Regions from separate parts of the Kocuria sp. CH-021 genome, predicted to be linked through region 4. Evidence: riboswitches for the same ligand, from Rfam matches in the RefSeq annotation. Region 4 holds a riboswitch; each other region holds the start of a gene.

Region 1 (4,876 bases), on a different contig from region 4:
CTGAGATGCACCGCACCGAGGACCACGTCCTGGACGCCTCCGACGGCGGCAGCTTCCGCGTCCGGGTGCACGTGCCGCGGGAGTCCCCGACCGGCGTGTTCGTCTACCTCCACGGCGGCGGCTGGGTGCTGCAGGACATCGACGGCTACGACACCCTGGGCCGGCAGCTGGCCGAGAAGTCGGGCTGCGCCGTCGTCCTCGTGGACTACCGCAAGGCCCCGGAGCACCCCTTCCCCGCCGCGGTGGAGGACTCCTGGACCGCCCTGACCTGGGCGGGCGAGCACCTGGCGGAGATCGCCGGGGCGCAGGTCCCGCTCTACGTCGGCGGGGACAGCGCCGGCGGCAACCTCTCGGCCGTCATGGCCCTGCGGGCGCGCGAGAACGGCGGGCCCGTGATCGCCAAGCAGGTGCTGATCTACCCGGTCACCGACGCCGACTTCACCCGGCCCTCCTACACCGAGGAGGAGAACCAGACGCTGCTGACCACCGAGTTCATGACCTGGTTCTGGGACCAGTACGTGCCCGACGCCGAGCAGCGCAAACACCCGGACGCCGCGCCGTTCCACGCCGAGGACCTCTCCGGCCTGCCCCCGGCGCTGGTCATCACCGCCGCCCACGACGTCCTGCGGGACGAGGGCGAGGCCTACGCCGAGAAGCTCCAGGAGGCGGGGGTGGAGGTCCACCAGCGCCGCTGGGAGGGCCAGATGCACGGCTTCTTCTCCATGGTCAACGTGCTGCCGGCCAGCGCCGAGGCCCTGGACTTCGTGGTGGATTCGATCGCCACGGACGTCCAGGCCGAGCTGGAGGAGGCGGGCGAGCGATGAGCACGGTGCGCGAGCTGGACGTCGTCGTCGTCGGCGCCGGGTTCTCCGGCCTCTACCTCCTCCACCGCCTGCGCGAGCAGGGACGGTCCGTGGCCGTCGTCGAGAAGGGCGACGGCGTGGGCGGCACGTGGTACTGGAACCGCTACCCCGGGGCCCGGTGCGACGTGGAGAGCCCCTACTACTCCTACTCCTTCTCCCCGGAGCTGGAGCAGGAGTGGGAGTGGACCGAGCGCTACCCCACCCAGCCCGAGATCCTGCGCTACCTCAACCACGTGGCCGACCGCTTCGACCTGCGCCGCGACATCCAGCTGGACACCGAGGTGACCTCCGCCGTCTACGACGACGCCACGGCACGGTGGGCCGTCACCACCCGCTCGACCGCGGACGGCACCGAGGAGACGGTCAGCGCCCGCTATTGCATCATGGCCACCGGCTGCCTCTCGGCCGGGCGCGTGCCGGACTTCGAGGGCCTGGCCGACTTCACCGGGGAGGTCTACCACACCGGCTCCTGGCCGCACGAGGGCGTGGACTTCACCGGCAAGCGCGTCGCGGTGATCGGCACCGGGTCCTCCGGCATCCAGTCGATCCCCGAGATCGCCCGGCAGGCCGAGCACCTGACGGTCTTCCAGCGCACCCCGAACTTCAGCGTCCCGGCGCGCAACCAGCCGCTGGACCCGCAGGAGTGGGCGCAGATCAAGGCCGACTACCCGCGGATCCGGGAGATCGCCAGGCAGACCCCGACCGGGCTGCCGTTCCCGCCCAGCACCGCCTCCGCGCTGGAGACCGACCCGGCGGAGCAGCGCAAGGTCATGGAGGAGCACTGGACGCTGGGCGGGTTCCGCCTCGGGCAGTGCTTCTCGGACCTGGCGATCAGCAAGGAGGCCAACGACGTCGTGGCCCAGTACATCCGCAAGCGCATCGACGAGATCGTCGAGGACCCGCAGGTCGCGGAGCTGCTGAAGCCCTACGACCACCCTGTGGGCACCAAGCGGATCTGCGTGGACACCGACTACTACACGACGTTCAACCGGGAGAACGTCTCCCTGGTCGACGTCCGGTCCGCGCCGATCACCCGGCTCACCGAGCGGGGGCTGGCCACCACGGAGCAGGAGTACGAGGTCGACGCCATCGTCTTCGCCACCGGCTTCGATGCCATGACCGGGGCCCTGAACCGGATCGACATCCGGGGCACCGAGGGGCTCGCCCTGGCCGAGAAGTGGGCCGCCGGCCCGCGGACCTACCTCGGGCTGGCCACCGCCGGGTTCCCGAACCTGTTCCTGGTCACCGGTCCCGGCAGCCCGTCGGTGCTCAGCAACATGGTGACCTCGATCGAGCAGCACGTCGACTGGATCACCGACCACATCCGCTACCTCGAGGACCAGGGCCTCGTCCGCTCCGAGGCCTCTCCCGAGGCGGAGGACGCGTGGGTGCAGCACGTCAACGACGCCGCGGACATGACCCTGTTCCCGCAGGCGAACTCCTGGTACCTGGGCGCCAACGTGCCCGGCAAGCCGCGGGTGTTCATGCCCTACGTGGGCGGGGTCGGCGCCTACCGCGCCAAGTGCGACGAGGTCGCCTCCCGACAGTACGAGGGCTTCAGCGTCGCCTGACCGGTCGAACAGCCGAACGGAGGGCTCCGGTGCTGCGGCACCGGAGCCCTCCGCATGCCGGCAGGCCGGGGCGTCGGGGCGCATCCCCTCATCGGCAGCCTGGTGCTCGCGGGATGCCAGGGAAGCGGAATCGACGTGCCACAAAGGCATTTCTTTCTTTTTGCGAATTCCTGGGACAACAATGGAAATTGCCGGAAGTGATGGTTTGCCCCGGCCCTTGAAGGGGCCGATCCCGTCGGACACCTAATGCTCTGTGGGCCTTTCCCGGCAAACGGTCGTGCCCTGCCACGGGTGGCGCCATTCGGTACTCGGCTCCAGGGCAGGGGCCTGCTTGCCCGTCGGCATGACCTTGGCAGAGCCCCAGGTCAAAACCACTTTCGTCTCGAACTGAGCCTCCCGGGGGATCCCCATGGGCACGCCTCACGGGGCCACGGCGTCCCGGCGCGGAGGTGCACAGCCGCACCAGCACTCAAGCCGAGACACGCCCGTGATCTAAACGAGACTTTCTCGTTACTTTTCGATTAGTGTTTCCTCCGTGCCGATCGCCTCATCGATCGGCATCCCCGTGCACATCGCCGAATTCTGCCGGTGCCCGGGGCCCCCCAGACACATCGCTCGGCAGAAGCGGGGGAACCAGAAACGGTCCCTTCCCCGGGACCTAGGGGTTAAGTCGCCAGGGCCCCCACCCTGCGACCGGGTGTCTCCCACCCGCATCCGACAGCTCACCTCGCAGGCAAGAGGGAGGACATCACTCATGCCCGTTTTCCAGTCCCGCACGCCCCGCCACCGCGCCCAGAGCTCGTTCCGCCTCGGGCGCACCGCCATCCTGGCGGCCGCCGGCGGCGCCCTGGCGCTCAGCAGCGTGGCCCCGGCCCAGGCCGCCCCCGCCGCAGCCCCCCAGCAGGTCCTCAGCACCCAGGCCCAGTCCGGCAAGGCCGCGACCATCGCCGCCGCGGCCAAGAACCAGCTCGGCGTGCGGCAGGACTGCACCGCCCTGGTCACCAAGGCCCTGCGCGCGGCCGGGGTCAAGCACCACGGGTGGCCGGTCTCCTACCTGAAGCTCGGCACCCGGGTCTCCGCCGCCCAGGCCCAGCCCGGTGACCTGGTCTACTACGCCAACGGCGGCATGGGCTTCGCCCACATCGCCGTGTACATCGGCGGCGGCAAGGCCGTCCACGGCGGCTGGAACGGCAACCAGACGGTCATCCAGACCGTCAACGTCGGCTCCGGCCCCGTCTACCTCCGCGTGCGCTGACCCCACGCACCTGAGCCGGGGGTGGGGGGGGGGGGGCGCCCCCCCCCCCCCCCCCCCCCCCACACCCGCATCCCATGTGGACGGCCTCTGCACGCGGAGGCACCTCGCAACGATGTCCACGGTGGGAATCCATCGGGAAACCACTCTTCCCAGGCTGATATATGAGTCGTATGCTCGGTGCGGGTCCGCCAGCGGATCGATCGCCAACTCGACGAGGAGTGGAACAGCATGCGGGAACTCGCACACCGGCTCGACCGGCTGGGCACCGAAACCGCCTTCAGCGTCGCCCAGGCCGCCGCCGCCTGGAAGGCGAAGGGGAACCGGGTGTACCCCTTCCACCTCGGTGACATCAACATCCCGACGGCCCCGCACATCATCGAGGCGATGGACCGGGCCATCGCCGACGGCTACACGGGCTACTGCCCGGGCCCGGGCATCCCGCAGCTGCGCGAGGCCCTCGCCGAGGACATCGGCTCGCGCCGTGGCATCGACCTCAGCCCCGAGAACATCGTAGTGATGACGGGCGGCAAGCCCGTCATCACGAAGTTCCTGCAGGCGGTCATGAACCCCGGCCAGGAGGTGCTCTACCCGAACCCAGGCTTCCCGATCTACGAGTCGCAGATCGAGTACCTCGGGGGCACGGCCGTGTCGTACCGCTACCTGCCCACGGAGGACGGCTTCGCGATCGACCTCGAACAGGTGCGCGCCTCGATCACCCCGAACACGGTCGCCATCATCTACAACGACCTGCAGAACCCCATCTCGGCCGAGTCGACGGCGGCCGAGCGCGAGGCCGTCGCGCAGCTCGCCCAGGAGCACGATCTCTGGGTGCTCTCCGACGAGGCCTACTTCGAGACCCGTTACGAGGGGGTCTCGAACTCGATCGCCTCGCTGCCCGGCATGGCCGAGCGCACCGTCATCCTCTACACCTTCAGCAAGAAGTTCGCCATGACCGGCTCGCGCCTCGGCTGCGCCGTCGCGCCCCTGGAGATCGCGAAGGTGCTCAGCACGCTCAACACCAACGACGAGTCGTGCACCACGCACTATGTGCAGTGGGCCGGCATCGAAGCACTCCGCGGCACCCAGGAGCCCGTGCAGCAGACGCTCGACATCCTGCGCGAGCGCCGCGATGTCGCCTGTGAGCTCGTGAACGCCACCCCCGGCATGCACGTGGCCGTGCCGCAGTC
Region 2 (4,876 bases), on a different contig from region 4:
CCCGAACTCGCCGAACACCAGGTGCTGGGCCCTGCGCTGCACGAGCCCGAAGGCGGCGGCGTCCCAGAAGGCGGTTGCCCCGCCCAGGCCCAGCAGCACCTCGTAGCCCTCGGGGAGCCCGAGGAACTGCGCGAGGCCCTCGCGCACCGAGCCCACGAGCTCCTGCACCGGCGCCTGACGGTGGGACGTCCCGAGCAGGGCGGTCCCGGCGCGGGACACGGCCTCGACCTGGGCCGGGCGGATCTTCGAGGGGCCGGCGCCGAACCGGCCGTCGGCGGGCAGCAGATGCTGGGGGATGGTGACGTGTGCGGGCAACGGGCGCTCCCTCGGGATGACGTGCGGCGGGTGACGGGCGGTGGGCGCGGCCGCCGGGACGGGATGCTCGCGCCGTGCGCGCCTCGGCCCATTCTGCCCCACCCGCGGACGCCGGGCTCCGCGGGTGCCGGGTGCGGGGTGCGGTGGACGCCGGGCTGCGCGGGTGCAGTGGGCGGCCGGGCTCATCGGGCCCCGGGCTCCGCGGGTGCCGCTCTCCGTCCGGACCACAGCGGGGCTCTCGCACTAAGCTCGTGCAGGAAGACCGGACCGGGCAGGATCCCCGGGGCCGGACGGCCGGACGAAGGATGACTGAGGCATGAGCGACCTGATCGACACCACGGAGATGTACCTGCGGACCGTGCTCGAGCTCGAGGAGGAGGGGATCACACCGATGCGGGCCCGCATCGTGGAGCGTCTCGACCACTCCGGGCCCACGGTCTCGCAGACGGTGTCCAGGATGGAGCGGGACGGGCTGCTGACGGTGGGCCCGGACCGGTCGCTGCTGCTCACCGAGGCCGGCCGGGAGCGGGCCGTGCAGGTCATGCGGAAGCACCGGCTCGCCGAGCGCCTGCTCGCCGACGTCATCGGCCTGGACCTGGCACAGGTCCACGACGAGGCGTGCCGGTGGGAGCACGTCATGAGCGAGCAGGTCGAGCGGCGGCTCGTGGACCTCCTGCACAGCCCCCGGCACTCGCCGTACGGCACGCCGATCCCCGGCCTCGCCGCCCTCGGGGTGGAGGACAGCCCCGCCGCGGCGCACCCCTCCCTGCTCGACGCCGCCCGCCACGTCCCGGACGGCCCGCACACCATCGCGCTGCTGCCGGAGGTGGTCCAGGCGGACGCCGACCTGCTGGGCGTGCTGAGCGACGTGGGCGTGCTCACCGGGGCCGAGGTCAGGGCACGGGTGGACGGTCAGCTCGTGCGCATCGAGGTGCCGGCCACGGGACGGTCCGCGGAGGTCGACCTGCGGACCGCCGCGGCCATCCGCGTCCTCGCCTCCTGACGCCCCGCCGCGGGCGGCGGGAGATGTGCCTCGCCGCGGGCGGCGGGGGACATCTCCCGCGGTGCCTCCGGAGGCAGTGCGGCGTCGTCCCCGGTGCCCCGGAGCGCTCCGGGGAGCGGTCCCGTCCCGGATGTGTGGACGTTCACAAGCTACTTTCCGCCAGTCCGCTCCCCGACAGGCTCCCGGAGCGCACCGGCCCTGGTGGGACGCGGTTTTTGCGGGCTCCGAAGGGCACTGCACAGGGCGTCGCAGGGGCAAATTCTTCTTCTGTGAAGACTCAATTCCGCGGGATTGATATGGTGCTCGTTGCCTCTTCGTGATCGGTCGTGATCAAAACGTGACACTTCCGTAATCTGTCATGTACTGTTCAACGCGTGCTGATCACTGGTCGGATCGGCGCCCACGAAGCACATCGCCGAATTCTGCCGGTGCCCGTGGCCTCTACACAGAAACTGCTTGGCAGAAGCGGGGGAACCATTTTCGGTCCCGGTGATCCGGGTCCTTGGGGTTAAGTCGTCAGAGCGCGTGCGTTCTGCGGCCGGGTGTCTCCCACCCGAATCCGACAGCTCACCTCGTAGGCAAAGGGAGGAACTCAACCATGTCGCTTTTCCAGCAGAACTCTGCCCGCCACCGCGCCGAGAGCACCTCGCACGCCGTGCGCAACACCACCATCGCCGCCGCCGCCGGCGCCGCGATGATCGGCTCCATCGCCCCGGCCCAGGCCTACGCCCAGGCCCCCGTCGAGTCCGGCGCGGCCTACTCGGCCCCGGCCCCGGCGTCCGCCTCGCTGGCCGGCTACACCTCGTACACCTATGAGGCTCCGGTCGCCGCGCAGCCCGCGGCCCAGCCCGCCGCCCCGGCCTACGAGGCCCCGGCCCCGGCGCCCCAGCCGGCCGCCGCCACCGCGAGCGTGACCCCCCAGTCCACCGCCACCACGGCCATCTCCCCGGCCGCCGGCGGCATCGTGGGCACCGCGATGTCCGCGCAGGGCGCCGGCTACGTCTACGGCGGCACCGCCTACGGCGCCTGGGACTGCTCCGGCTTCACCCAGTGGGTCTTCGCCCAGAACGGCATCGACCTGCCCCGCACCACCTGGTCCCAGTTCGCGGCGGGCACCCCCACCGCCAACCCGCAGCCCGGCGACCTCGTCTCCCAGAACGGCGGCGCGCACGTGGGCGTCTACATCGGCGGCGGCAAGATGATCTCCGCCCTCAACCCGACCCAGGGCACCCAGGTCCACTCCGTCAACGCCATGCAGCTGGACGGCTACTACACCTTCTGATCGGTCCCGGCCGCCCGCACCCCTCGGGTGCGGGCGGCACCCGATCCCCCCAGGCACGGAGAGCCGCTCTCCCGGCTCTCCGTGCTTCCTGCTGTCCGCCCGGACAGCGACTCCTCCCCTCCGCTCGCCCGGCCGTCGTTCCCGATCCCGGAACACCGTCCTGCCGGACACCGGACCACCCCAGCATCCCCCGGGGCGATCCGTGCTGTCCCCGTGCCCTCCGGCAGGCCGGCTCGGCCCCGCCAGAAAGTCGTCTGAACTCCTCATGACCCGTGACCTGACCTCCTCCAACGGCATCGGCTCGCTCCTGACCGGCAAGGCCCGCACCGTGGCCGCCGTCGCGGCCTTCTCCGGCCTGGCCCTCGCCACCACCGTGTCCGTGCAGGCCGCTCCGGCCCAGGACGCCTCCGCCGACGCCCCGCTGTCCGCCGTGGCCGCCGCCACCCCCGCCGCGGCCCCCGCCGTGTCCCTCGAGCCCGTCGCCCACGTGACGAAGGCCGAGAAGCCGGCGTCGGAGAAGCCGGCCGCGAAGAAGGCTGAGAAGAAGGCGGAGAAGAAGGCCGAGCGGAAGGTGCAGACCCCGGTCGTCGCGGCTCCCGCCGTGGCCGCCCCGGCCCCGAAGCCGGCCGTGCAGGCCGCCCCCGCCCCCAAGCCGGTTGTGCAGGCCGCCCCCGCTCCGAAGCCGGCCGCCGCGCCCGCCCCGGCGGTGGCGGCTCCGAAGCCCGCTGCTCCCAAGCCGGTCGTGCAGGCCGCCCCGGCCCCGAAGCCCGCCGCCGCCCCGAAGCCGGTCGTGCAGGCCGCCCCGGCGGCCGAGCGCACCGTCAGCACCCAGAGCTCCGCCTCCGGCAAGGGCGCGACCATCTCCTCCGCCGCCATGGGCCAGCTCGGCGTGAGCCAGGACTGCACCGCGCTCGTCACGAACGCCCTGCGCGCCGCCGGGATCAACCACCACGGCTGGCCGGCCTCCTACCTGAGCCTCGGCACGCAGGTCTCCGCCGGCCAGGCGCAGCCCGGCGACCTCGTCTACTACGCCGACGGTGGCATGGGCGCGGCCCACATCGGCGTCTACATCGGCGGCGGCAAGGCCGTCCACGGCGGCTGGAACGGCGGCACGACCGTCATCGACAGCGTCAACGTGGGCTCCGGCCCCGTCTACGTCCGCGTGCGCTGAGCGCACGCGAGAGCACCGGTTCGGGTGCGCGGTTCCTGGTCGGCCAGACGGGAACCGCGCACCCGCTGTCGTTCCCGGGTCCTCCCCGGCGGCCGCTGCGGCGCCCGCTCCGGTGCCCGCCCGGCGGCCGATAGACTGGGACCATGTCCACCGACTACAGCCGCAACGCCCGCACGAGCCTCGATCGTGAGTACGCCTACATGGCCTACGGCATGATCGCCGGCGCCGTGCCCGGCATCGCGGCCGGGTTCGTGGTCGCCGCCTTCGTGGGCCACGCCGCGATGTGGCTCTCCGTCCTCGGCGGCATCGGGATCGTGCTGGGCCTGGTCACCGGGATCCTGCTCCACCGGCGGCGGCACGTCACGGCCGGGCGCCCGGACCGCCGGGAGGGCGGCGCAGCGCCGGAATGACGTGCTCCCGCAGCAGCGGGGCCAGGTCCACGGGGAGCGCGTCGAGGACGTCCTCGCCGACGGGCTGCCAGCGCAGCTCCTCGATCTCCGCGAGCGGCACGGGCCGGCCCGTCAGCGGCGCCGTGAACACGGTGCAGCGCACCCACGTGCGGTCCTCGTTCGCGGCCGGCGCCTCGAACTCCCCGAGCAGGCCCAGCTGAGCGGGGTCCAGCCGCAGGCCCACCTCCTCCGCCGTCTCGCGCACGGCCGCCGCCGCCGGGGACTCGCCCGGATCGAGCTTGCCGCCGACCAGCATGAAACGCTCCGTGCCGCGCTTGCGCACCGTCAGCAGCGCCCCGTCGTCGTCCCGCAGGCACACGGCGGTGATGGTCAGCACCGCGGCGTCCGCGGGGGGACCGGAGGGACCCGCCCCGACGGCCGCGCGCAGCCGGGCGATCTCGTCCTCGAGGTTGCGGCCCGCCGCGGTGCCCCACCGCCGCCGGGCGGCCGGGGTCCGGAACAGCGGGCGCCGGTCCCGGAGGTCCTCGAGCACACGCAACCGGGCCTGCGCGAACACCGCCTCCGGCACGTGCGCGTACTCCTTCCGGACCCCCGCGACATAGGCGGCGTAGCCCGCCGGGTCCGCCCCGAGCACCGAGAGATCGGCGTCGAGGAGCAGCCCTCCGGCGGTGTCGTCGTCGGTGACCCGGTGCCCG
Region 3 (4,876 bases), on a different contig from region 4:
GAGAGGGTTATCGGGCACGGAGAAGATCGCGTGTCGCCCCTCCACGAGCCCGGACAGACGCAACACGGCCGGGACCCGGCCACCACCACCGAGCGAGGGGACTCCGGTGGTCTCGGCCATCTCGGCCATCTCGGTGACGGTGCGCGCGGGAGGAACAGGACCCCAGGCGAAGGGGAGGGGGGGGCCGTGTCCTGAGGCAAGAGGGCGCGGCGCTGGCGAACCTACGGTTGGTCGGTGACCGTTCGGGGTGCTGCTGACTGCGCGAAGGGTGCGCGCCCATCGGGTGCCGCGTCGGGGATCACCGCACTGGACCGGCTGGAACGGATCGACGGGGACCATGACATCCCGGTGTCGGCCCGTTCCAGTAGGTGACGGCTCAGCTCGTGGTCCTGGATCAGGCCGCGAACCACTCCTCCAACCAGCCCTGCATGAGCTCGATCTCGGCCTGCTGGTCCTCGATCATCTTCTCCGCCATGGCTCGCAGCTCGGGGTCGGTGCCCATCTGCAGCTCCATCTCGGCCATCTCGAGGGCCATCTGGTGGTGGGCGATCATCTCTTCGAGGAAGGCCTGGTCGAAATCATCCCCGGACAGTTTCGCCAGCTCCTCCAGGCTCATGCCGTCCATGCCGTCCATGCCGTCCATATCGCCCATCATGGCGCCCTGCATGTCGGCATTCATGCTCTGACCGTGGCCGTGGCCGTGGCCGTGTCCGTGATGCCCGTGTCCGTGGTGGTGGCCGTGGCCGTGGTGGCGGTGGTGCCCCGGGGTGTTCTCGTCGGCCAGCCGCTGGGCCGCTGCTTCCAGCTGCTGAATCTCCTTGGTCTGGGCCTCGATGATCTTCTCCGCCAGGTCGCGGATCTCGGGGCGCTCGGACTTCTCCAGGGCCAGCTCGGCCATGTCGATCGCACCCTGGTGGTGGGGGACCATCATCACGGCGAAATGGCGGTCGTGGTTCATGTTCCGCTCATCGCTCATCTGCGCGGAGGCGGGGTTGTGCGTCGGGGACGCGACCGCCGCGGTCGCCCCGGCACCGCTGAGGGCCAGCGCCAGGGCCGTCCCGGCGGCCAGGTGCTTGATCGTCGACGTCATGACGAACCTCTCTTTCGCAAGAGCCCGTGCCGGGCCTGCACATCGTGGTGTTTGCTCTGGTCAGCCTCGGGTCGAGGCGGGCCGATCCGTCCACGGTAGCCCCGCCGCAGCTGGCTTCTCCGGGTTGGGAGGGCTGGGCGGTAGATCTTCACCGAACCTTCAAGAGCGGGCCCATCAGGGGGCCGAATCGGGGTGTTCCCCGGCGGTGGCCGGGTGCAGGCATCTTCGGTTCTGGCCGGCCGGTCCCGGATGCTGGTCAGGTGGGTGCACACCCGCCGCCCGCCACGAGCGGCATTCGTGGCGGGCGGCGTGTTGGCTCAGCGGAAAGTGACGTAGCCGACCGTCGGCATGGCACTCACGCTGTGCACGAAGGTGCCCTGGGTGGGGTTCAGTGCGGAGATCATCTTGCCGCCACCGAGGTAGATCCCGATGTGGGCCCCGCCGTTCTGGACGACGAGGTCGCCAGGCTGCGGGTCGGTGGTCGGGGTGCCGGCCGCCCACTGCTGCTGGCTGGTGCGGGGGATGTCGATGCCCTGCTGGGCGTAGACCCACTGGGTGAACCCGGAGCAGTCCCAGGCGCCGAAGTCCGTGCCGCCCCAGACGTAGCCGGTGCCCACACCCTGCATCGCGGTGCCGACAATGCCGCCGGCCGCAGCGGAGGTGGCGGAGATCTCGGAAATGTCCGAGGACTGGGGGGACAGACTCGAGGTGGCCGCCCCAGCGGCCGGAGCGGCCGGCAGGCTCGCCGCCTGCACAGTGACGGGAGCCTGGGAAACGGCCGGAGCCGGGGAGGTCGCGGGGGCCGAGTAAGCGGCGCCGGACATGGCGGGGGCTTCGGCATAGGCCTGAGCCGGGGCGACGGAGCCGATCACCGCCGCGCCGACAGCGGCGGCCAGGGTCGTGGTGCGCACCAGGTGCGAGGGGGTCTGGGCGCGGTGGCGGGCAGAGCTACGCGTGAAGAAAGCCATGAATGAGGGTCCTCCTTTTGCCTACGAGGTGAGCTGTCGGGTTCGGGTGGGAGGCACCCGGCCGCCGAGCCTGCAGCTCCGGCGGCTTCACCCCAAGGTCCGGGTGCGGACCGGGTATGGTTCCCCCGCTTCTGCCAAGTCATTTCTGTGATGGGGACCCCGGCTGCCGGCAGAATTCGGCGAAGCACCCGGGGAAGCCGATGAGATCAGCCAACGGCACGCAGAGGACACTAGCGCGTAGATAACGAAAAGGTCACATTCCTTGTGGTGCCGGGAAAAGGCTTGCACCGGCCTCGCGCGGTCGCCGGGAAACCGGCCGGTAGCCCACCACGCCTGGGGCATATTCGTTCCGGCGGGGTGGCGCCGCCAGCTGTGTTTTCTCCCGGTGCCACCACTCATCGGGGCCGCCCGGGGAGGCTCTGACCTGCGGTATCGCGCCGATGAGCGCGGTGGGAGCTCGGATTCGCTGCCCCTCACTACCCGTGGAATTCTCCGGCCTGCGCCCGGTGCGGGGGAAGGTGAACCCCCGGGGGAGCTTCAGCGTCCCTCAAGGGTGTTCTCGGATTTTTTTACGGAACCGCCCAGCATGGCTTGGGGGAGTGAGCTGTTTTCTTCATGAAATCTTCATATCCAAGGGTGTCGAACAGGTGAGAAGAGCTGCTTTCTTCACGAGATCTTCAAATTCATCCGGGTCCATGTATCGGACCGGTAGATCAATGGCCCGGTGCGAGGGAAGTAATTAAGCGGGTCCTTCGCTGTCGTGGGTGAGGCCAGGATGGTCAGCGGCGGAGCCACTGGGCTGCCGGCTGCCACGTAGCTGGGCCGATCAGTATTCCGGGGCCGATTGTGGACGCCGGGCGGTGCCGTCACCGCTGCCTCGATCGTGGTCACGGGCGGTTGATCCGCGATCCCCTCGCCCCGCAGGCGTTCCTCGACAAGGCCGGCACCGGGCGGGAGCAGTGCCGACCGTGGTGACCGTGCGGATCGGCATGGCGCAGGCCTTGCAGGGGGGTGAGGGTGGCCGCTTCCGAGCCGTTGGCGGCCGGGGACGGTCGGACCTACTGCTCGGCGGGGTGGGCCGGCTCCTCACCGGGTGCGGCCTCGACGTGCTCGGGGCCCGCGGCCACGTCGCGGACCGTGTGGCCTCCGAACTGGTTGCGCATCGCCGCGATCATCCTCATCGCCGGGGCCTCGTCCTGCCGGGAGACGAACCGGGCGAAGAGGGCGCTGGAGATGGCCGGCACCGGGACCGCCAGGTCCAGGGCGGCCTCCACCGTCCAGCGGCCCTCGCCGGAGTCCTCGGCGTAGCCGGCGAGCCGGTCCAGGTGCTCGTCCTCGTTCAGCGCGTTCACCGCCAGGTCCAGCAGCCAGGACTTGATCACCGACCCCTCGCGCCAGGAGTTGAAGGTCTCCCGTACCGAGCGGACGTGACCGGCGGCCTCGAGCAGTTCCCAGCCCTCGGCGTAGGCCTGCATGATCGCGTACTCGATGCCGTTGTGGACCATCTTCGCGAAGTGGCCCGCACCGTGCTCACCGGCGTGGACGAAGCCGAACTCGCCGGCGGGCTTGAGCGAGTCGAAGATCGGCTGCGCCTTGGCCACCGTCTCCTCGTCCCCGCCGACCATCAGGGCGTAGCCCTGGGTGATCCCCCACACCCCGCCGGAGACACCGCAGTCCAGGTACTCGATGCCCCGGTCCGCCAGTCTCCGGGCGCGGGGGGCGTCGTGGACCCACCGGGAGTTGCCGCCGTCGATGATCACGTCGCCCTCGCCCAGCACGGCGGCCAGCTCGTCGATCACGGTGTCCACCACCGTGTCCGGCACCATGATCCACACGACCCGGGGCGGGCTGCCGATCTGCTCCACCATGGTGGTGAGGCTCTCGGCATCGGAGAGCTCGGGATCGGTGTCGTAGCCGACCACCGTGTGCCCGGCCTCGCGCAACCGCTCCCGCATGTTGCCGCCCATCTTGCCCAGTCCTACCAGTCCCACCTGCATGGTGTGCTCCCTTCTCGGTCCTCCGCCGCTCAGACGGACATCAGCTGGCCGGGTCACCCCACGGAGGAAAACCGCACAGACACAGCCTTCTGGCCAGCTGGGACAGTTTCCTCCCCTCCATCCCCGGGTGTCCGCCACGTTCTCACGGTCCCGGCTGGGGCAGCCACCCGAAGTGCGGAACCGATGCCGGACGGGCCCAGCCGCACGGATGCGTCCACGCGCGTGGCGCTGCTCCATGCCGACAAGCTCACCAGCCCGCCACGCCAGGGAAGAGCCCACGGTTCCAGGACCTCCTTCTTGAAGGTTCTATGAAGATTCCCGCTCATCGCCCTGACATGGAGTTGATCACCGTTTCGATACAACGCTGATAAGGCTACTGTCGGAAACATGGTGGATCGCACGATCCGTCGGCACCAGATCGATATACCGCACAAACCGCAGTATGAGAGAAGGAGCAGAACCATGACCCATCACGTGAGCTCGATGCTGGAGACCTACCCGAAGGACCTGGGGGACATCGACCAGCAGAAGTTGGCGGAGTGCATCGAGGCCTGTTTCGAGTGCGCCCAGACCTGTACCGCCTGCGCGGATGCCTGCCTGGCCGAGGACATGGTCGCGCAACTGAGCACCTGCATCCGCAAGAACCTGGACTGCGCCGACATCTGCGCGACCACCGGCAATGTGCTCTCCCGTCAGACCGGCAACAACGCCGAGGTCACCCGGGCCGTCCTGGAGGCATGCCGGGCCGCCTGCAAGGCCTGCGGCGACGAGTGCGCCCAGCACGCGGGTGAGCACGAGCACTGCCGCGTGTGCGCCGAGGC
Region 4 (4,876 bases):
CATTCGCGCGTCCAGGCCCGGGGCCGTGGAGTCCATACCGGGCATGGACGTGTGGTCCTGCGCGCCGTCGTCCATCCAGGCCATGGTCGGCTGGGACGAGGCCTGGGGCAACCCCCACACGGAGAGCCACCCGTACATCTGCCCGACCTGTTGCTGCTGGGTGCGGGAGATGTCGTAGGCCAACCGGCGGATCTCCGGGTCTTCCGTGCGGTCACGGACCAGGGAACTCATTTCCACCGCCTGCAGGTGATGGGTCTGCATGTCGCGGGCGAACCCGGCTTCCGGGCTGCCCTCCGCCGGGGTGGAGGACCTCGGAGCACTCAGCTGCCCCACCGCCCAGCCGGCCGCCACCAACAGCACGGCCGCCAGCACCAGCAGGACCCACCGTCCCCGGTGCCCTGCCAAGCTCCTGGAGGCGGCGCCGGTGGTGCTGGTGCTCATGCGACCCGGCTGGGGGCATCGATGCCGCCGGTGCAGGATGCCCCGGGCTCCGGGGCGTCGGGGGACTGCCAGTACTTGGTCACGAACTGCTCCAGGCGCTCATCCTCCGGGGAGTCCAGGGCGACCTGAGCCCCCCACGCCGAGACCATGATGGGGGCGCCCAGATCCTCGTAGGGGGAGAGCACCACGTAGGTGTCCGGGACAGCCTGGCGCAGGGCCTCAGCCCGGTCCTCGGACAGGGCCGAGGGGTCGTAGGCGGCCCACACTGCCCCGTGCTCCAAGGCGTGCACGGCGTTCTCCTCGGGCACCGGCTCGGTGTAGACCCCGCAGTTGAGCCAGTCACTGGCGTGGTCCCCGCCCACCGGAGGGGACTGCTCGTAGTCCACCGCGGTCTCCACATGGGAGTTGCCGAGGCCCTCGAAGGTCTGCAGCCCGGCGATCTCGATGTCCTCCCGCGCCTGGGGCGGGGGATCGTTGATCACCGCCACCGTCACCAGGGCCGCCACCGCCGCGACAGCCGTCACCGCACCCGCGCCCGCCAGGACCCGCCGCCTGCGGGTGGCCCGGGCATCGGCCGCCCAGTGCTTCTCCAGCAGCGCAGCGCGTTCCTGCCGCGCCCGCTCCGGGTCCGTACCACCAGCCATGCGTCCTCCTTGAAAGGCCCAAAAAGGGTCTTGCTCCTCATGAACGGGCAGGACAGTAGCCCACTGCGCTGAGCCTTTCCTGCAAGGCCTTCTTGGGAAGATCGTCCACCACCCACTCCTGGACATGTGGGCGAGTGTGCATCCTCGAGCGCAGGAGAGGCGCGTCCTCGGTGGCTAACGACGACGACGCAGGAGATCCCGGCCTGGGGCGGGAAGTAAGGACCGGGTGCGCACTCCTCGCTGGTCGTTCAAAGAGGACGCACCCGGAGTATGTGATGCCTGAACCGGCTCAGCGTAGGCAAACCTGGACCGGCCCGGAGCCGACGTTGACGCTGTCGAGGACCGCCTGGTGGCCGTTCCAGCCGCCGTGCACGGCCTCGCCACCGCCGGGATGGACCCCGGTGTGGGCGCCCCCGGGGAGCAGTCGACGAGGACACCGGTCTAGGTCTGGACGGTGGAGACGCGGGCGCCGGACTCAAGTGATCGGCCGGTTAGCCGCGGAAACTGGTTCCGGCCGCGCCCAGCGCATCACTCACCGCCCCAGTGCAGGCCTGATCCCGGACGGTGTCACCGAAACGACCGATGTCCGACGGGGGTGCTTTCGGAAAGAAGCACTCCCGCAGCAGGTGAAGGGCGCAGCAGGTGAAGGGCGCAGCAGGTGAAGGGCGCAGCAGGTGAAGGGCACAGCAGGTGCGCGTGAGGTAGAGGCGGCCCGGCCCCGGGTGAGAGCGGTCCGGGGATCTGCTGCGGTGACCCCGTGGGGCACCGCAGCAGCGAGTCCGGCTCAGCGGTAGGTGTAGTACCCGTCGACGGGCATGGCGTTGACGGAGTGGACGAAGGTGCCCTGGGTGGGGTTCAGCGCCGAGACCATCTTGCCGCCACCGATGTAGATGCCGATGTGGTTGCCACCGTTCTGGGACACCAGGTCACCGGGCTGCGGGTTGGCGGTGGGGGTGGCGGCGGCGATCTGCTGGGAGCTGGTGCGGGGGATGTCGATGCCGTTCTGGGCGTAGACCCACCCGGTGAATCCGGAGCAGTCCCAGGCCCCGAAGGAGGTCCCGCCCCAGACGTAGCCGGTGCCCACACCCTGCATGGCCGTGCCCACGATGCCGCCGGCGGCCGGGGCGATCTCGGTGATGGCGGTGGACTGCGGGCTCACGCTCGAGGTGGCGGCGCTCTGCTGCGGGGCCGGGGCTTGGTCGGCGGGGGCGGCGGGCTGCGCGGCGACCGGGGCCTGGTAGGTGTAGGAGGCCAGATCGGCCATCGCCGAGGCCGGAGCCGCATAGGAGGACCCGGAGGCGGCGGGGATTTCGGCGTAGGCCTGGGCCGGAGCGATGGAGCCCACCAGCGCTGCGCCGGCGGCGGCGGCGATGGTGGTGGTGCGCACAGCTCGGGACGAGGTCTCGGCGCGGTGGCGGGCAGCGTTCAGCTTGAAAAGCGACATGGTGGAGTTCCTCCCTTTGCCTACGAGGTGAGCTGTCGGATGCGGGTGGGAGACACCCGGCCGCAGAACGCACGCGCTCTGAACGGCTTAACCCCAAGGCCCCGGATCACCGGGACCGGTAATGGTTCCCCCGCTTCTGCCAACCGATTTCTCTTCAGGAACCCCGAGCACCGGCAGAACTCGGCGATGTGCCACGGGGGCGCCAAGAAGATCAGCTCTCGGCACGAGGAGGACAATACAGGGCCCACCCCCTAATGTCACGTTTTGGTCACGGCCGCCGATCGGGTGGTCGTCTTGGTTGCCGAGGGTGCTCAGCAACGTGTTCCCGGCCCAGTGGAGCTTCGTTTCGGGCGGGAACATCAGTGTGTTCACCGTTAGCGGGGGCATGGCCGGGGAGAGTCCCTGATGGGCCCGAAGATGCACACCCTCGGCACGCCTGCGGCGGCCTGTCAGCACTGGGAGACCGCCGGTGGCTGCGGTGGGCGGTTTCCGCGCGTAGGGCAAGAAAAGCGATCGAGGCTCTCGGGCGGAGGCTTCGGAGGATATCGGAGGATAAATTCAGCGCGCGCTCATGTCTGCCGTAATCCGCCATCCGAACGAAGCACATTTCTTCATCGAATCTTCATGCCTTCAGCGTGTAGAGGAATAACGGGCACGCTCAAGGGCAGGACAGGAATCGATGTGTTCTCCGGCAGGTGATTCGACTGCATGGCCCTAGGAGCACGCCCGGGGGTCAGTGTTCAGACGGCATCGACACGGCCGCCTCCAAGACGTTGATTCCGTTTGCGGCAACGGGAAATCCGGAGGATGCTTCGTCTGCTGCTTCCTCGATACTGCCGGTATATCCGGGCAGGACCAGGGCGCACCCCAGGACGAGGGCGGTGATGGTGATGGTGCGCTTCACAGGGGGCCTCCAATCGGCGGGGCGAGCGGGCAACGGCATCGGCCGCTCGAGACGCCAACAAGATATCCGCCTCGCCGTGGCGACGCCTGCCAAGCCCTTGCGAAATGACCGCCTCTACCCGAGGGGGTGGTCGTTGCGGTCCATCTGCCAGTCGGCCAGGTCCACGGAGACCGCCGCGGCGGCGCCGGCCCACAGAGAGAAGTCGAGCCATTTCCCGCTGAGCTGGAACCGGTCGTCGCTCACGGTCGGTCCTGCCCGGCGGGCCCGTCTTGGCCGAGCGGGACGGTGTCCTTCCAGAAGCCCTGGGCGCGGAGGAACCTCTCGAGGTTCTCGCAGTGGTCGGGGCACGCCAGCCAGCTCTTGCGGTGGTGTGGGGTGTGGATGCGCGGGTTGTTCCAGCGGATCCGCCACGCGGCGTCCGCGCCGCAGCCCTTGCGGGAGCACTGCAAGTTGTCGGGTCCGGCCGGTGGTGCCGCGGATCCGTGCGGGGACAGCGATCTGAGCCGGTCGGACTCCACGGCGGTCGTGCTCCTCAGGGCGCTCGGGCAGGCTCCCCGGACAGCCCCGCGTCAGGCTCAGGCCGCGCCGCGGCGTCGGGAGGTGTCGTCCTCGACAGTAGCGGAGGAAGCCGGTTTCCCGCTGGGAGCAACCCTGCTCCCAGAGCCCGATGTCGCGGTCTGCGGGCTCTCGTTGCGGTGTCTTTCCGTCGTCGCCGTGACCGGTGATGGACTCACCCGCCAACACGGGGTGAAGTGACCCCCGTCATCAGGACACCCACGGCAGTGTGGCCCCTGCTCAGCGTAGGATTCCCGTCTTGACTTCGAAGTCGTTTGTATAGCTTTCCTCAAGATGGCGTGAAGATTCCCCATAACTTGCCCTCTGGTAGCTGTACGGGCTGTTCTTCCGGACCGGTGAGGGCATAGTTTGCAAGTGAGAACACCCCGTTCTCATCACCCCGTGCACGGGCGTTAGGGTGCCCCAGTCTTTGCTCCCCTTAGGCTGGGGCACCCGTCGATAATGTGGAGGAGCGACGTAGCCCGGACCGAAGAATCCGACGGATCCGGGACTGGCTCGCGGGCCCTCAATTGGCAATCCGAGGGCAAGACCCCCGACCCCTCTCCAGTGAGCATCATCATCCCGGTGCTCTCCCTGGTCATCATGCCGGTGCTGGCCGCGGTCAAGAAGAAGGCCGGCACGGCCCTGGGTGACGACCTGATCCTGGCTGGCGCCGCCGAGACCAGGATTTGCGTGCTGCTGTCCGTCTCCACTCTGACCGGGCTGATCCTCTTCGCGCTGACCGGCGCGGCGTGGGTAGACCCGGTGGCCGGGCTTATCCTCTTCGCCTTCGCCCTCCCCGAGGGCAAGGAGGCCGGGGCGAGCTTGTCGAGAGCGACGACGAGGACGAGGACTGATCGACATCCCGTTCCACCACGCTGGTCACGA

The links. A riboswitch is a leader RNA that binds a small molecule or an ion and turns the genes downstream of it on or off. The one in region 4 is predicted to bind cyclic di-AMP.
Region 1: it holds a riboswitch for cyclic di-AMP, as region 4 does, so the genes downstream of both, ACPYN7_RS10855 (NlpC/P60 family protein) here and ACPYN7_RS15055 (C40 family peptidase) in region 4, are expected to answer to the same signal.
Region 2: it holds a riboswitch for cyclic di-AMP, as region 4 does, so the genes downstream of both, ACPYN7_RS02225 (C40 family peptidase) here and ACPYN7_RS15055 (C40 family peptidase) in region 4, are expected to answer to the same signal.
Region 3: it holds a riboswitch for cyclic di-AMP, as region 4 does, so the genes downstream of both, ACPYN7_RS11935 (C40 family peptidase) here and ACPYN7_RS15055 (C40 family peptidase) in region 4, are expected to answer to the same signal.

The regions. Positions count from the first base shown of each region.
Region 1 is NZ_JBNAFK010000012.1:42,598-47,473, forward strand. Features, by position in the region: gene ACPYN7_RS10845 (alpha/beta hydrolase) at 1-824, shown strand, start outside; gene ACPYN7_RS10850 (flavin-containing monooxygenase) at 821-2,434, shown strand; cyclic di-AMP (ydaO/yuaA leader) riboswitch at 2,998-3,183, shown strand; gene ACPYN7_RS10855 (NlpC/P60 family protein) at 3,189-3,689, shown strand; gene ACPYN7_RS10860 (pyridoxal phosphate-dependent aminotransferase) at 3,918-4,876, shown strand, end outside.
Region 2 is NZ_JBNAFK010000002.1:204,328-209,203, reverse strand. Features, by position in the region: gene serC (phosphoserine transaminase) at 1-315, opposite strand, end outside; gene ACPYN7_RS02230 (metal-dependent transcriptional regulator) at 632-1,318, shown strand; cyclic di-AMP (ydaO/yuaA leader) riboswitch at 1,724-1,911, shown strand; gene ACPYN7_RS02225 (C40 family peptidase) at 1,917-2,600, shown strand; gene ACPYN7_RS02220 (C40 family peptidase) at 2,866-3,771, shown strand; gene ACPYN7_RS02215 (hypothetical protein) at 3,915-4,181, shown strand; gene ACPYN7_RS02210 (DUF4031 domain-containing protein) at 4,132-4,876, opposite strand, start outside.
Region 3 is NZ_JBNAFK010000014.1:2,539-7,414, reverse strand. Features, by position in the region: gene ACPYN7_RS11940 (DUF305 domain-containing protein) at 395-1,090, opposite strand; gene ACPYN7_RS11935 (C40 family peptidase) at 1,408-2,058, opposite strand; cyclic di-AMP (ydaO/yuaA leader) riboswitch at 2,065-2,233, opposite strand; gene gnd (phosphogluconate dehydrogenase (NAD(+)-dependent, decarboxylating)) at 3,117-4,055, opposite strand; gene ACPYN7_RS11925 (four-helix bundle copper-binding protein) at 4,518-4,876, shown strand, end outside.
Region 4 is NZ_JBNAFK010000022.1:4,424-9,299, forward strand. Features, by position in the region: gene ACPYN7_RS15045 (DUF305 domain-containing protein) at 1-441, opposite strand, end outside; gene ACPYN7_RS15050 (DUF3105 domain-containing protein) at 438-1,085, opposite strand; gene ACPYN7_RS15055 (C40 family peptidase) at 1,870-2,529, opposite strand; cyclic di-AMP (ydaO/yuaA leader) riboswitch at 2,535-2,690, opposite strand; gene ACPYN7_RS15060 (hypothetical protein) at 3,263-3,433, opposite strand; gene ACPYN7_RS15065 (hypothetical protein) at 3,548-3,676, opposite strand; gene ACPYN7_RS15070 (hypothetical protein) at 3,673-3,951, opposite strand; gene ACPYN7_RS15075 (hypothetical protein) at 4,556-4,876, shown strand, end outside.